3 regions of the Rhizorhapis sp. genome follow, and region 3 is predicted to be linked to each of the others. Evidence: predicted binding sites of a transcription regulator. Region 3 holds the regulator's gene; each other region holds the start of a gene.

Region 1 (4,924 bases), on a different contig from region 3:
TGCAGCTTTATCGCCCTCGCTTCCCGATCATCCCAGTCATTGGCGGCCGTTTTCATCCAGGCAGCATTGCCCGGTCCGTCCTGCCATTAGTCCGCAGCCTTCATGAGGTACGGCCCTTTGATGTGATCGACGCCAGCTTCTTTTATCCCGATGGCCCCGCAGCCATGATGCTGGCGCGCGCCCTTTCCATTCCCTTTTCCATCAAGGCGCGCGGAGCGGACATCCATCATTGGGCGCGCAAGCGATCCACCGCGCCGATGATCCGTGCCGCCGCCGATGCCGCGTCGGGTCTCCTCGCCGTGTCGCAGGCGCTCCGCAATGACATGATCGCCATCGGCATGGATGGAGCGAAGATCAAGGTGCACTATACAGGCGTCGATCTTGACCGCTTCTTTCCCACGCCGGACAGGATCGCGGCGAAGGCGGGACTGGGCCTTTCCGCCGACGTGGTCATCAGCGTGGGCGCTCTCATCCCGCGAAAGGGGCAGGGCCTGCTGATCCGCGCTCTCCCGTTGCTGCCGAGCGTAACGCTGCTGCTGGCGGGCGAAGGCCCTGCGCGGAAGGGCTATGAGCAACTGGCTCATCAGTTGAACGTAGCCGGTCGCGTCCGCTTTCTTGGTAGCGTTCCGCACGAAAAATTGCCGCAGCTTCTGGCAGCCGCAGACGTGATGGCGCTTCCCTCATCCTCCGAAGGGCTCGCGAACGCCTGGGTGGAAGCGCTCGCCTGCGGCACGCCCCTCGTAATCAGCGACGCGGGCGGCGCGAAAGAGCTCGTGGATCGTCCGGCGGCGGGCCGCATCGTGGCGCGAGAGCCCAAAGCCATCGCCGACGCCATAGGCGAGTTGCTCCGCGATCCTCCCGATCCATCGGCAGCAAGAGCAAGCGCCCTCCGCTTTACCTGGCAAGCCAATGGCGATACGCTGCTGGCGCATCTCCTGGAAATAATAGGGTCCATAAGACCCTGCAACGACTCATCCCCATCGTCCCTGCGCAGGCAGGGACCCGCTTCTCTTCGACAGGGTTTTGAGAAATAGCGGGCCACCTGCCCGCGCAGGAACGACGCGTCATTTTTCAAGGGAAGAAAAGACCAACAACCCTATCCCAAGCCCTATCCCTTGCCAAAATGTTCTCTATATGTTCTATTGCTCCCATGGCGAGAATTGACGGACGCGGTGCGACTCGCAACGGGACCAGCACGAGATTTGGCCTTCCTGAGCGGGAACAGGACGGTGATTGGCTGGACGCGCGGGAGGACGTTGATGGTTCTCCGCCCAAGCTCCGCACGACCGTAATGATTGAGCATCCCAAGACCATCCTTGCCCGCAACGGCTCCCCCGACATCGCCTTCGACCGGTCGATCAACGCCTATCGCGGGTGCGAGCATGGCTGCATCTACTGTTTTGCCCGGCCGACCCATGCCTTTCATGACCTTTCACCTGGCATCGATTTTGAAAGCAAGCTGTTCGCCAAGCCCGATGCGCCAAAGCTGCTACGGGCTGAACTTTCGAAGCGCGGATATCGCCCCGCTCCCATCGCCATGGGCACCAATACCGATCCCTATCAGCCAATCGAGAAGGACTGGCGGATCACCCGCGATTGCATCAGCATCTTGCGGGATTGCCGTCATCCGTTGATCATCACAACCAAGTCGGATCGCGTGCTTCGGGACCTCGACCTGCTCAGCGACATGGCGAAGGACGGCCTGGTCGCAATCGGTATTTCGGTGACATCTCTCGACCCGCGCATTGCCCGAACCCTTGAACCACGCGCGCCCCGCCCCGCAAAAAGGCTGGAAGCCATACGGCAGATCGCGGCTGCCGGCATACCCGCCCATGTCAATGTGGCTCCAGTGATCCCCGCCATCACCGATCATGAGATGGAAAATATATTGGAAGCCGCCGCTCTGGCAGGAGCCAGTAGCGCGTCCTTCATCATTGTCCGGTTGCCGTACGAAGTGGCGCCGCTGTTCAGAGCTTGGTTGGAGGAGCATTTTCCGGACCGGAACGCCAAGGTCATGGCTATTATCAACGATATACGCGGCGGTCGTGACAATGATCCTCAATTCGGATCGCGAATGCGGGGGCACGGCGTCTGGGCGGAACTGCTGAAAACCCGGTTTCGCAAAGCCTGCATCCGGTATGGGCTCAATATGGCCGAGCGGCTGCGTCTCCGAACCGACCTTTTTCGCCCACCGCCCGGAGATCAAATGGAATTGTTCTAATGGAACTGACTTGGCTGATCAGGACACCAGGGCAAGTCTTGGCGACTCCGCGGCCTTCAATTCATGATGAACAACGCCCGGCAGATTGCCGATACGGGCGGCAAGTTCAGCTTCCACCATGAAATCACGGCCAAGGCGCACGCGCACGATGCGGCTGTCTTCAAGACGCGCCCTGAGAATGATCTCGCTCCGTCCGCCCCTGCTGTTCGCGACCAGCCTCGCGACTGCGCTGACCGCCGCTGCATCTTCAATGTCAAGCTGAAGCACAAGGCGTGCCTGATTGGAAAGTCGGGAAAAAGCCTGAACTGCTCTTATCGTGACACGCGGTGTTTCTTCTCCCGGCTGGCGCTCCAGTTCAACGGTCAGCAGCGCGCAATCCCCCTCCTTGCCGAGTTCGTCGATCTGCTTGCAGACATCCTCGTCGAAACAGCTCGCCTGAAACTGCCCGCTGCTGTCAGACAGAGTTGCCGAGACATAACGCCTGCCGCGCTTGGTATCACGCCAGCGGACCTCTTCGACCAGGGCTGCCATAACCGCTCCGGCGCGGCCTCCGTCGGCACTAGCGGGCTGGCTGCACAACAGGCCGAAGCTCTTGGCGCCGTTCGCATCGGCAATGGGGCGGAACCGGTCCACCGGATGCGCAGAGAAATAAAAGCCGAAGGCGTCCTTTTCCTGCGCCATCCGTTCCGACAGTGACCAGTCCACATTGGATGGGATCTGGATATCCGGCTGCTTCACCTCGTCAGCGCCAAAAAGTCCGCCCTGCCCACTGGTTCGGGCATCAGCGGCGCTTGCGGCAACCGCCAAAATGGTTTCGGCGGCCGCATATACCCCCGCCCGGTCGGGGTGGATGCTGTCAAAAGCGCCTCCGGCCGCCAGGCTTTCCAACTGCCGCCGGTTAAGGAGGCGCGGCTCTACGCGGTTGGCGAAATCGTCGAGGCTGCGGAACGCCCCCTTCCCATGCCGCTCAGCGACCAGGGTCTCCATCGCCTTTTCACCCACGCCCTTCAGGCCGCCCAAGGCATAGCGAACGGCAAAGCCATCTCCGTGCGGCTCGACGGAGAACTCCGCCTCGCTGGCATTGATGCAGGGGGCCAGACAGGCAAGTTCCATCCGCCGCATATCGTCCACGAAGATGCAGAGCTTGTCGGTCTGATGCATGTCGAAACACATGGATGCAGCGTAAAATTCTGCCGGATAATAAGCCTTTAGCCATGCTGTTTGATATGCGAGCAGAGCATAGGCCGCAGCATGCGACTTGTTGAAGCCATAGCCAGCGAACTTGTCGATCAAGTCGAACAGTTCATTGGCCTTGGCCGCCGGAATAGCGCTGTTTTCCGCACAGCCCTTCACAAAGCGTTCACGCTGTGCGTCCATCTCGGCCTTGATCTTCTTGCCCATGGCGCGGCGAAGAAGATCGGCGTCGCCCAGCGAATAGCCCGCCAGGATCTGCGCTGCCTGCATTACCTGTTCCTGATAGACGAAGATTCCATAGGTTTCCGAAAGAATGCCGGACAGGAGTTCATGAGGATATTCAATCACTTCCTGACCGTTCTTGCGGCGTCCGAACATCGGAATATTGTCCATCGGCCCCGGCCGGTAGAGCGAGACGAGCGCGATGATGTCCCCAAAATTTGTCGGTCGCACCTGCGCCAGCGTCTTGCGCATGCCCTCTGATTCGAGCTGGAACACGCCCACTGTGTCACCACGCTGGAGCAGTTCATAAACCGCCGGATCATCCCATTTGAGGAGATCGAGATCCACCTCAACACCGCGCTTCTTCAATAGCTGCACGCCCTTTTGCAGGACGGACAAGGTCTTGAGGCCCAGGAAGTCGAACTTCACAAGGCCAGCACCTTCGACATATTTCATGTCGAATTGCGTGACCGGCATGTCGGACCGCGGATCACGATAGAGCGGGACGAGCTTCGACAAGGGCCGGTCGCCAATCACGACGCCCGCCGCATGGGTGGAACTATGACGCGGAAAGCCCTCCAGCTTCCGGGCTAGGTCAATGAGGCGCTTGACCTGTGCGTCGCGCTGATACTCCTGCTCCAGTTCCATGACGCCGTTCATGGCGCGTTCCAGGGTCCAGGGATCGGTCGGATGATTGGGTACCAGCTTTGCGAGCCGGTCCACCTGGCCGTAGCTCATCTGCAGCACGCGGCCGGTGTCCTTCAGAACCGCCCGCGCTTTCAGCTTTCCGAAGGTGATGATCTGCGCCACATGGTCGGCGCCATATTTGTTCTGGACGTAGCGGATCACCTCGCCCCGCCGGGTTTCGCAGAAGTCGATGTCGAAATCCGGCATGGACACGCGTTCAGGGTTCAGGAAACGCTCGAACAGCAAACCAAGCGCCAGCGGATCGAGGTCAGTGATGGTAAGCGCCCAGGCGACCACCGATCCCGCGCCCGAACCACGTCCGGGCCCGACCGGAATGTCATGCTCCTTCGCCCATTTGATAAAATCGGCAACGATCAGGAAATAGCCGGGAAAGCCCATCTGGATGATGATGCCCAGCTCGAATTCCAAGCGGTCGAAATATTCCCTGCGCTTGTCGGGATCGGTAATGCCGAGCTTTTCAAGCCGCATCTCAAGCCCCGCTGTTGCGTCCGCCCGAAGCTGCCGTTCTTCTCCTTCCCGGTCACCGGCAAGGCTCGGCAGAATGGGCTTGCGCTTGGGCGCCATCACGGCGCAGCGCTG
Region 2 (4,924 bases), on a different contig from region 3:
TGCGATCCTTCCTTCGGAAGGTCTGCAGGAGACAGATTGACGGTAATGCGCTTGGGCGGCAGTGACAGGCCGATGGCCGACATGGCGGCCCGGACGCGCTCCCGGCTTTCGTTCACCGCCTTGTCGGGCAGGCCGACGACAATGAAGCCCGGCACGCCTGGCGCAACCTGGCACTGGACCTCTACCCCGCGCGCCTCCAGGCCCAGATAGGCAACCGTTGAAACCGTCGCGACCAAATGTTCCCCCTTCGAAACCAACCCCGTTCGGCATCTGTTCTTGCCGGAGCCCGGCCAAAGAGTCGAGGGCAATTTCAATCACTTGCTTCAGCGGGACTTCCGCAAGGCTGCCGCTTCACCTATGGGCTCCCGCCGGAAAGGGCCGAAACATCCATGAGAATCATTGCAGGCCAATGGCGCGGCCGTCCTATCGATGCCCCAAAGGGAATCTCCACCCGGCCGACTGCGGACCGGACGCGTGAGACTCTCTTTTCAATGCTGACCAGCCGTCTTGGCAGCTTTGACGGGCTTGCCGTAGCGGACCTGTTCGCAGGTTCGGGCGCGCTGGGGCTGGAGGCGCTTTCACGCGGCGCGGCAAGCTGCGTTTTCGTGGAGCAGGACCGCGCCGCGCTCGATGCGCTACGGGCCAATGCAGAGCGCCTCGGCATCCGCCCCGATGTGCGGGCAACCTCAGTGCTGGCGCTGGGGCAGGCAGCGGCACCGCTCGACCTTATCATGATGGACCCGCCCTATGGCACAGGCGCAGGCGCGGTGGCGCTCGACAAGCTCAACCGTCAGGGCTGGGTCAGTCCCGCGACCTGGATCAGCATAGAGACAGACCGCCGCGAGACCCTGGCCGTCAAAGGCTTCGCGGTCGAAACCGTGCGCGACTGTGGCAAGGCGCGGCTGCACCTGCTTCGTTTGCTCCCGGCTTTTTAACGCAGGTGATTTCCCTCCGTTTGTCCCGAGCGAAGTCGAGGGACGTTGGCTAGGCGCGAACCTGTCTCGACTTCGCTCGACACGAACGGTTAAGTCCATATATCGCCGTACTTACCGGCGCCGCTTTTTCTTGCTGCCCGGCGCCTCGCCAGGATTCATGCAGCTATCCTGAATGGTCTTGGTGCAGAGCGGATATTCCTTCTTGGGCTCCGGCGGCGGCGTCATATTGCCGCCCACAACCGCCGGATTGGCGGGCGTGCCGACTGGAGCGTTCGGGTCGGGCGCGGCTCCTGGAGGCGCCGGTGTCATGTCACTCGCTGCCGGGGGAACCGGAGCAGGCACTGCCTGTGCATTGGGATCGGCCGGGGGAGTCGTGGTTGGTGGTGCCTCAGGCGCCGCCGCATCCGGTGCAGGCGCAGGGGCCGGTGCGCCCGGCTGGGTCGTCGGGGTCTGCGTCGTGCTCTCGGGCGGCTGCATTCCATCGGGCGGCGGAGGAACGGTGGCCGGTCCGGGCTGAGTTGTCTCAGGCTGGGCAGGCACATCTTGCGCCATCGCCGTTCCGCACATCAGCAGAGCGGCGGCGCTTATGGGAATGAGTCTGATCATAAGGTCCTCTCCGGGAAAGTTCCCCGCGAATATTCGCGAATCTCTATATCTACCGCGCCGCCCTTGGTTCCCCCGGATCGTTTCAGACCCGGTGAACCGTTGCTGTGCTCCGGCACACCGTTTGGCATGAGAAGGCTTGCCCCCGGGCCTACTGTTCCCTAACTGTTCACCCGTGACTCTGCCTGCGCCCTCCCCTGATGACCCGCCCTATCTGAAGGGGCTGAACCCTCCGCAGCGGGAGGCCGTGCTGACGGCGGACGGTCCGGTGCTGGTGCTCGCCGGCGCGGGAACGGGCAAGACCGCGGCCCTTACTGCACGCCTGGCGCACCTCATTGCCACGCGCAGGGCCTGGCCCTCGGAAATCCTGGCTGTCACATTCACGAACAAGGCCGCGCGCGAGATGAAGGAGCGCGTCGGGCGCATCATCGGCGAAGCCGTGGAGGGCATGCCATGGCTTGGCACCTTCCATTCGATCGGCGCCAAGATGCTGCGCCGCCACGCCGAACTGGTGGGCCTGCAGAGCAACTTCACCATCCTCGATACGGACGACCAGCTTCGCCTGCTCAAGCAGATCATCCAGGCGGCGGGCATCGACGAGAAACGCTGGCCCGCGCGGCAGCTAGGCGGCCTGATCGACAAATGGAAGAACAAGGGGCTGACGCCTGACGATCTGGATGCCGGCGAAAGCGAAGCCTATTCCAATGGCAAGGGCCAGGAGATGTACCGGCTCTACCAGGAACGGCTGAGGGCGCTCAATGCCTGCGATTTCGGCGACCTGCTGCTCCACATGCTGACCATCCTGAAACGGGAGCGCGACGTGCTGGAGCTTTATCAGCAGCGCTTCAAATATATTCTGGTCGACGAATATCAGGACACCAACGCCGTCCAATATCTGTGGCTGCGGCTGCTGGCGCAGGCGCGCAAGAATATCTGCTGCGTCGGCGATGATGACCAGAGCATCTATAGCTGGCGGGGCGCGGAGGTTGCCAATATCCTGAAGTTCGAGAAGGACTTTCCAGGCGCGAAGGTCATCCGGCTTGAGCAGAATTACCGCTCCACCCCGCATATCCTGGCGGCGGCCAGCGGCGTCATCGCCGAAAATGGCGGCCGCCTCGGCAAGACATTGTGGACCGAGGAGAAGGAAGGCGAGAAGGTCCAGATCCTTGGCGTGTGGGACGGACCGGAGGAAGCCCGCCGGGTCGGTGAGGAGATCGAGCAATATCAGCGCATGGGCGGCTCTCTGGATGAGGTGGCAATTCTCGTCCGCGCGCAGTTCCAGACGCGCGAGTTCGAAGACCGCTTCATCCAGATCGGCCTTCCGTACAAGATCATCGGCGGCTTCCGCTTCTATGAGCGCGCGGAAATCCGCGATGCGCTCGCCTATCTGCGGCTGGTGAACCAGCCCGCGGACGATCTGGCCTTCGAACGGATCGTCAATGTTCCCAAGCGCGGCCTGGGCGACAAGGCGCTGGAGAAGATCTATCGCGTCGCCCGCACGCAGGATATCGGCCTCACCCTTGCGGCCGCGCGCATCCTCGACACGGACGAACTGACACCGCAGGCACGGCGGAGCCTTGGCAATTTCATTGCCGACATCGCACGCTGGCGGGACCAGTCGACGGCCCTTCCCCATGCCGAGCTTGCCCGGTTGATCCTGGATGAGAGCGGCTATACGGCCATGCTGCAGGCGGACCGTTCCGCCGAGAGCGCGGGACGGCTGGAGAACCTCAACGAACTCACCCGCGCGATGGAAGAATATGAGACGCTGGGCGCCTTCCTCGAACATGTGAGCCTGGTCATGGACAATGACGCGGTGGCGAGCGACCGCAAGGTCACGATCATGACCATCCACGCGGCAAAGGGCCTGGAATTCAATCGCGTCTTCCTTGCCGGCTGGGAGGAAGGGGTCTTTCCATCGCAAAGGACTCTCGACGAAGGCGGGCTCGCGGCGCTGGAGGAGGAACGCCGCCTCGCCTATGTGGCGATGACCCGCGCGCGGCGGCAATGCACCATCCTCCACGCTGCCAACCGGCGCATCTATGGCCAATGGACCAGTTCCATCCCCTCCCGCTTCATCGGTGAAATTCCGCCTGCCCATGTGAGGGAGGAAAGCAGCATGGCGGGCGGCGAGTCCCTCTGGCGCGCCAATTGGTCGGAGCGGGCCGATCCTTTCGCCAATGTTGCGCGGGGAACCGGCCGTGGCCCCGGCTGGCAGCGCGCGGCGCAATCGGGCGGCTTTACCCGCGAACCCGCCCGCATCGTGGAAGCCCGTCAATCAGCAGTCAGCCTGGGTAACCAGGGCCGGTCCGACATGAAGGTCGGCCTTCGCGTTTTCCACAACAAATTCGGCTATGGCACCATTGCAGAGATAGAAGGCAACAAGCTGGAGATCGACTTCGAACTGTCGGGACGCAAACGCGTGATGGACAGTTTCGTCAGTATTGCTTGAAGTCTTTCGTCATCCCCGAGAAAGCGGGGACCCTTCCCCGCCCAGAATTTCGAGCCGGATCGGGAGATGGAGTCCCGCCTTCACGGGAATGACGGTCATAAGCCTTGATGCAAGGCAAACCCTCAAAACACCGCCTTCGCCTCGCCACCCAGCATCTGCTGCCGCACCAGCGGGATGGGTGGCCCGCCATAGCTCAGGAAAGCGTCATGGAACTGCTTCCATGCCTTCCTGCCGCCCTTGTCCGCGGTCCAGTCGTCGCGAAGCTTGCGGATCATCAGCTTGCCCATCGTATAATTGAGATAAGCCGGGTCATAGGTGCCGCGCGCCGCCTGCTGACGGGCATTGCCTTCATCCTGATAGCATTGCTCCACGAACATCTTGCGGGACTGCTCCACCGTCATCCCCTGCGCATGCAGGCCGATGGCAGACAGGAAACGGCAATCGCGCAGCAATGCGTTGGAAAGCTGGCCGATATGGGTTTCCACATCGCCATCATTAAGCCCCGCTTCCCACATCATCTCCTCGGTATAATGGGCCCAGCCCTCGGCGAAGGCATAGCCGACAAACACCTTGCCGAAGAGGAACTTTGACCGGTTGCTGTGCAGGAAATTCAGGAAATGCCCCGGCCACACCTCATGAACAGAGGTGAAGAGCAGGTCCTTCTCTCCCGGAATATAGGCCTCTTGCACATTCTTGGGCCAGGCGGGATCAGGCGGGGAGATATAATAGACGGACGGCAATCCTTTCTCATAAGGCCCGGGAATATCGATATATGCGGCGTTCTGCCGGTTATAGGGCGGCGATTCCTCGACAAGCGCCTCTTCCGTTCCGGGGATCGAGACGATGTCCTTGCGCTTCAGAAAGGCCTTGAGCGTCGGCAACTGCCGCCGCGCCGCCGCGACCACGCCATCCTCCGGCTTGCCGGCGTTCATCT
Region 3 (4,924 bases):
TGCCGCTATCTTCGATAAGCATCGGCCTCGAGTTGGACGATGCAGGGGTGGTCGCTATCGCCACGGCCAAAACCAGCGGCCAAACGGGGGTTGAGATGGAGGCACTGACGGCTGTCAGCACAACACTTCTTACCGTCTATGACATGGCAAAGGCCATCGATAAGACAATGATAATCGGTGATATTTGCCTGTTGGAAAAGACCGGCGGAAAGTCCGGCAACTGGAAACGCGACTAATGGCTTTGCTGCCGGTTGAGACGGCGCAGCAAAGGCTGATCGCTTCAGCAACAGCGGTGAATGTCGAAAACGCTTCCCTGGCGGAAGCAATTGGCCGCTGGCTGGCTGGCGATGTTCATGCGCTACGGGATCAGCCCTGGACCGCGCTGTCCGCGATGGACGGCTATGCCATCAGGCATGCCGACCTGCCAGGACCCTGGACCGTCACGGATGAAAGCGCCGCCGGAAACCTCACGCTCCACACTGTAAGGCCTGGAGAAGCAGTGCGCATCTTCACTGGTGCGCCCATGCCCAAGGGCGCAGACAGCGTGCTGATCCAGGAAGAGGCGGCATTGCAGGGCGCCTCCCTGGCCCTTGCGGGCGCAGGACCGGAATATCCCGGCAAGAATGTCCGCCTGCAAGCAGCCGACTTTGCAAAGGGCGCATTGCTGCTGCGCCGGGGAACCCGGATAGGCTCCCCGCAAGTCGCCCTGGCCGCAATGGGGGGGCATGGTTTCCTGCCGGTCCACCGGAAGCTGCGCATCGCCCTTTTCACGACGGGCAACGAACTCGCCGAACCGGGGCTGCAGAAACATCCAGGCGAACTTCCGGCCTCCAACAGCCTTATGCTGCGGGCAATGCTGTCGGACCTGCCCGTCCTCATCGAAGACCTGGGGATCGTAGGGGATGAACTGGAGGCGCAGGTGGACGCATTCAGAAAGGCCTCCAGCGCCGACATCATCGTCACGACTGGCGGCGCATCCGTCGGCGATCATGATCTCATCAAGCCAGCCTTTGAGGCTGCGGGCGGTTCGCTGGACTTCTGGCGCATTGCCTTGCGGCCGGGCAAGCCGCTGATGGCCGGCCGGAATGGAAATGCACTGTTCCTTGGTCTTCCCGGCAATCCGGTATCCGCCTTTGTGACGGCAACGCTCTTTCTCCTCCCGCTGGTGCGGCACATGAGCGGGGCGGCCGATCCCCTGCCCCCCCTCTTCGAGGCCCGCCTGGCCAATGACATGCCAGCGGCAAGCAACCGGGCCGTCTATCTCCGCGGCATGGTGGAGAATGGCACGGCAAGGCCCCTCACCGATCAGGACAGCGCCGGCCTTGGCTCCCTCGCAGCCGCCAATGCCCTCATCGTCCGCCCTTCCAACGCGCCAGCGGCCAAGGCTGGCGAAATGGTGCACTGCCTCCCCATCGCCTGAGCGTGCTTGACGCGCCTCCATTCGTTTCCTATACGTTCCCTGTCCGTTCCACTACAGGGGGTCGCCCATGTTGACGCTCAAGCAGCATGAACTGCTCTGCTTCATTCACCGCAGGCTAGAGGAAAGCGGCGTTTCGCCCAGCTTTGAGGAAATGAAGGAGGCCTTGGACCTCAAGTCCAAGTCCGGCATCCACCGGCTCATCAATGCCCTTGAGGAACGGCAGTTCATCCGCCGTCTGCCGAACCGCGCCAGGGCGCTCGAGGTGCTGAAGCTTCCGGAGGGCCTGGACCGGGTGAAGGATCCTGCCCCGGCCGCTCCCCAGAAGGTGCCGGAAATCCCCGTCGCTGCCAATGACGTCGTCGACATCCCTCTGCATGGCCGGATCGCAGCAGGCGTTCCCATCGAAGCACTTGAAGGCCAGAATATGCTTTCCGTTCCGGCTGCGCTGCTCGGTTCGGGAGAACATTATGCGCTGGAAGTCGCTGGCGATTCCATGATTGAAGCCGGCATATTGGACGGCGACTTCGCGCTGATCCAGCGGACCGAAGTCGCCCGCGATGGTCAGATCGTCGTTGCGCTTATCGACGACAATGAGGCGACTTTGAAATATTTCCGGCGGGAGGGACCCAGAGTTCGTCTGGACCCGGCCAACAGCACCTATGAACCGCAAATCTACGATGCCTCACAGGTCCGGGTGCAAGGCAAGCTGGCAGGTCTGCTCCGCCGATATAATTGATTGTGGCGGATGGAGCGGGGTGAAGTTGAGACTATCATCGCCCCCATTACCGTCGTCCCTGCGCAAGCAGGGACCCCGCTTTCCTTGGCGTGGATGAAGAAATGCTTGAAAAACGCGGCTTCTATTGGGAATTCCCACATCAGGAATTTCCTATCCAACAGGGAAATTTCCATTTCCAAATCAACGCCCATAAGTATCAACTTCGTTAAGTTGACGTTCCAACATTTACCTGCCGCGGCTGAGCCAGGGATGGCCATCCAGAGGATCAATTGCGGTTCGCACCACCTGCGCCTCGAAACTCACCGACACGCCACCATGCCGCCTCAAAAATGGCCGGTCGAGCTTCAACCATCGGGGGACGCAGCCCTTGGGCAGCCTTCGGTCACTGATGACGATATCGGCCGTCCGGCACTGCCCGGCGAGTTGGCGCCAGGGCACCATATACCTGCTCCGGGTGGCCATGATCCGCCAATCCCGATCTCCCCTGCTAAGGGTTATGGAGCACAGGTCCGGGCTGCAGCGGGCATTGGGGAGTTTGCTGATCTCCCCAAGGTCTCCCTGATAACCCGCATTCTCGCTCAGCACGTCCCGCACATAATCTCCCGCCTTGCCCCGCAACAGCGCCAGGCCGCCATCGCTCGTGCGAACCACCAGATGCCGGCCATCTCCAGTGACCAGCAGGTCCGGCGCTGGGGATAGTAGCATCGCCGCCAAACCGCCAATCATCGGCGTCAGACCATAATATCGCGCGCAGGTTCGCCACAGGCTGATCCACAATCCTCCGCCGACCACCAGAGCAAAGGCCCATCCGGGAAAGACCGGCAGCATGGCGACGGCATGGCGCTGCGCGGAAACGAAGTGCGCCAGCCCAAGCAGCAGGCCGAGCGCCTTGCCGGCCAGCCACCAGGCCGGCGCGCCAAGGCCTGCCAGATCAAGGAAAAGCGCCAAAGCCTCCAGCGGCATGATCACGAAGGTCGTCAGCGGAATAGCGATGATATTGGCCGACGCGCCATAAAGACCGGTTTGGTGAAAGTGATAGAGGGCGATCGGCGCGAGCGTCACCTCAACGGCAACCCCGGTCAGGAACAGGATGACCAGCGCCCTGCCCGCCCGTATGATCATTCCGTCCTGCTCCTGCCGCCGCGTCATCCACGCAAAAGCCGGAAGCTCATGCAGAGCCACGATTGCAGTCACGGCTGCGAAGCTTAGTTGGAAGCTTGGACTCACCACGACTTCGGGCCAGAATATCAGGACAAAGGCCGCCCCTGCCGCAACCAGGCGGAGGGTGATTGCCTCTCGCCCCAGCGCCAGCCCTCCTAGCACGAGCAATGCGGCTATGCATGATCGGACCGTCGGCACCTCGGCGCCGGTGAGCAAGGTGTAGCCAATGCCCGCCAGAGCACCCGCTCCGGCTGCGATCAGGAGCAGCGGCCAACGCAAAGCGAGCCTTGGGCTAAGCGCCAGCAGGCGAAAGACGATGAGCATGACGCCGCCGATCAGCGCGGTGACGTGAAGGCCGCTGATCGAAAGAAGATGGGCAAGACCGCTCCGCCGCATTGCCTCTTCATCTTCCTCGCTGATCCCGCCCCGGTCACCAGTCGCAAGGGCAGCGGCAAGAGCCCCTTCGCCGCCCTCCAATTGCCGCTGGACATGCGCCGACAGCCGGTGACGAAGCGAAGGTGCGTTTCCGTCCGGCGCGGAGACGACCAAGCGCACCGGCGGCGTAGCCCGCCCCGTCGCGCCTATCCCTTGGAACCAGGCACGCTTGGCAAAGTCATAGGCTCCGGGAACTGCAGGCCCGGCTGGCGGCATGAGCCTTGCCTGCAGGGCAACGCGGCTGCCCTCCGCCAGACCTTCGGGGGCATCCTTTTCCATGATGTTGACGCGGATCTTGGGCGGCAGGTCGGGCCGGCCGACAGGTTGCAGTTCCACCCGGACCATTGATCGCGCGCTCATCGGTTCGATCCGCAGAACGGTGGCAGAGAAACTCGTGAACAACGGACGTTCAAGCACTGGTGCTGCCACCATGGCAGACTTGCCCCAGATGAGCAGGCAGCCGAATGCAGCAAGCAGCCCGCCTGCAAGCACTATCCTCCGCATGCGTCCTCCAGCGGGCATCAGCAGCGACAGTGAGGCGACACCAAGCGAAGCGCAGATCCATGCCGCCCATGCGCTGGAGCCGGGAAGCGAAAACCAGGCGATAATGCCAAGGCCAAGGCCCACCGGAAGCCAGAGTGCAACCTGGTCACGCTCCTTTTCAAGCCAGGCTTCAAGCCGATGCCAGCAAGCATCAAGATACCGTGCCGGGCTTGGCAATGGAGGGGTTTGTCGAAGCTCTAAAGCCATGCTAGGGGCGTCACCGGTCATTCTGGCCTGATCATCCGCGACATGCGCGGCAGCATGCGCTGAAGCCGGACTTATTGAGGAATTACTGCGTGAGCGCAACAATCGAGAATAAGGGCGTCGTTACGCGCTTTGCCCCTTCTCCAACAGGTTATCTGCACATTGGCGGCGCCCGGACCGCCCTCTTCAACTGGCTGTTCGCGCGTCATCATGGCGGCAAGTTCCTCCTGCGCATCGAAGACACAGACCGCGCGCGCTCGACCGATGAGGCGATCGACGCCATTTTCGATGGACTGGAATGGCTGGGGCTGATCGGCGATGAACCCGCCATTTTCCAGTATGACCGCGCCTGGCGCCATGCAGAGGTCGCGAAACAACTCCTTGCGGAGGACAAGGCCTATCGCTGCTATGCCACTCCCGAAGAG

The links. The regulator LexA, encoded in region 3, represses DNA repair genes until DNA is damaged. The targets are predictions, from matches to a motif close to GTTCCNCNCTTGTTCT.
Region 1: the regulator LexA is predicted to act here: its motif matches at 1,126-1,141, upstream of VJS46_RS02540 (PA0069 family radical SAM protein).
Region 2: the regulator LexA is predicted to act here: its motif matches at 1,695-1,710, upstream of VJS46_RS02430 (ATP-dependent helicase).

The regions. Positions count from the first base shown of each region.
Region 1 covers NZ_DATEMB010000008.1:13,513-18,436, forward strand. Annotated here, with positions in the region: gene VJS46_RS02535 (glycosyltransferase) at 1-1,034, shown strand, start outside; gene VJS46_RS02540 (PA0069 family radical SAM protein) at 1,151-2,221, shown strand; gene dnaE (DNA polymerase III subunit alpha) at 2,240-4,924, opposite strand, start outside.
Region 2 covers NZ_DATEMB010000007.1:124,414-129,337, reverse strand. Annotated here, with positions in the region: gene VJS46_RS02445 (YifB family Mg chelatase-like AAA ATPase) at 1-236, opposite strand, end outside; gene rsmD (16S rRNA (guanine(966)-N(2))-methyltransferase RsmD) at 390-935, shown strand; gene VJS46_RS02435 (Fe-S oxidoreductase) at 1,047-1,541, opposite strand; gene VJS46_RS02430 (ATP-dependent helicase) at 1,714-3,990, shown strand; gene VJS46_RS02425 (DUF885 domain-containing protein) at 4,113-4,924, opposite strand, start outside.
Region 3 covers NZ_DATEMB010000017.1:17,817-22,740, forward strand. Annotated here, with positions in the region: gene moaC (cyclic pyranopterin monophosphate synthase MoaC) at 1-236, shown strand, start outside; gene glp (gephyrin-like molybdotransferase Glp) at 236-1,420, shown strand; gene lexA (transcriptional repressor LexA) at 1,488-2,156, shown strand; gene VJS46_RS05200 (ComEC/Rec2 family competence protein) at 2,382-4,523, opposite strand; gene gltX (glutamate--tRNA ligase) at 4,592-4,924, shown strand, end outside.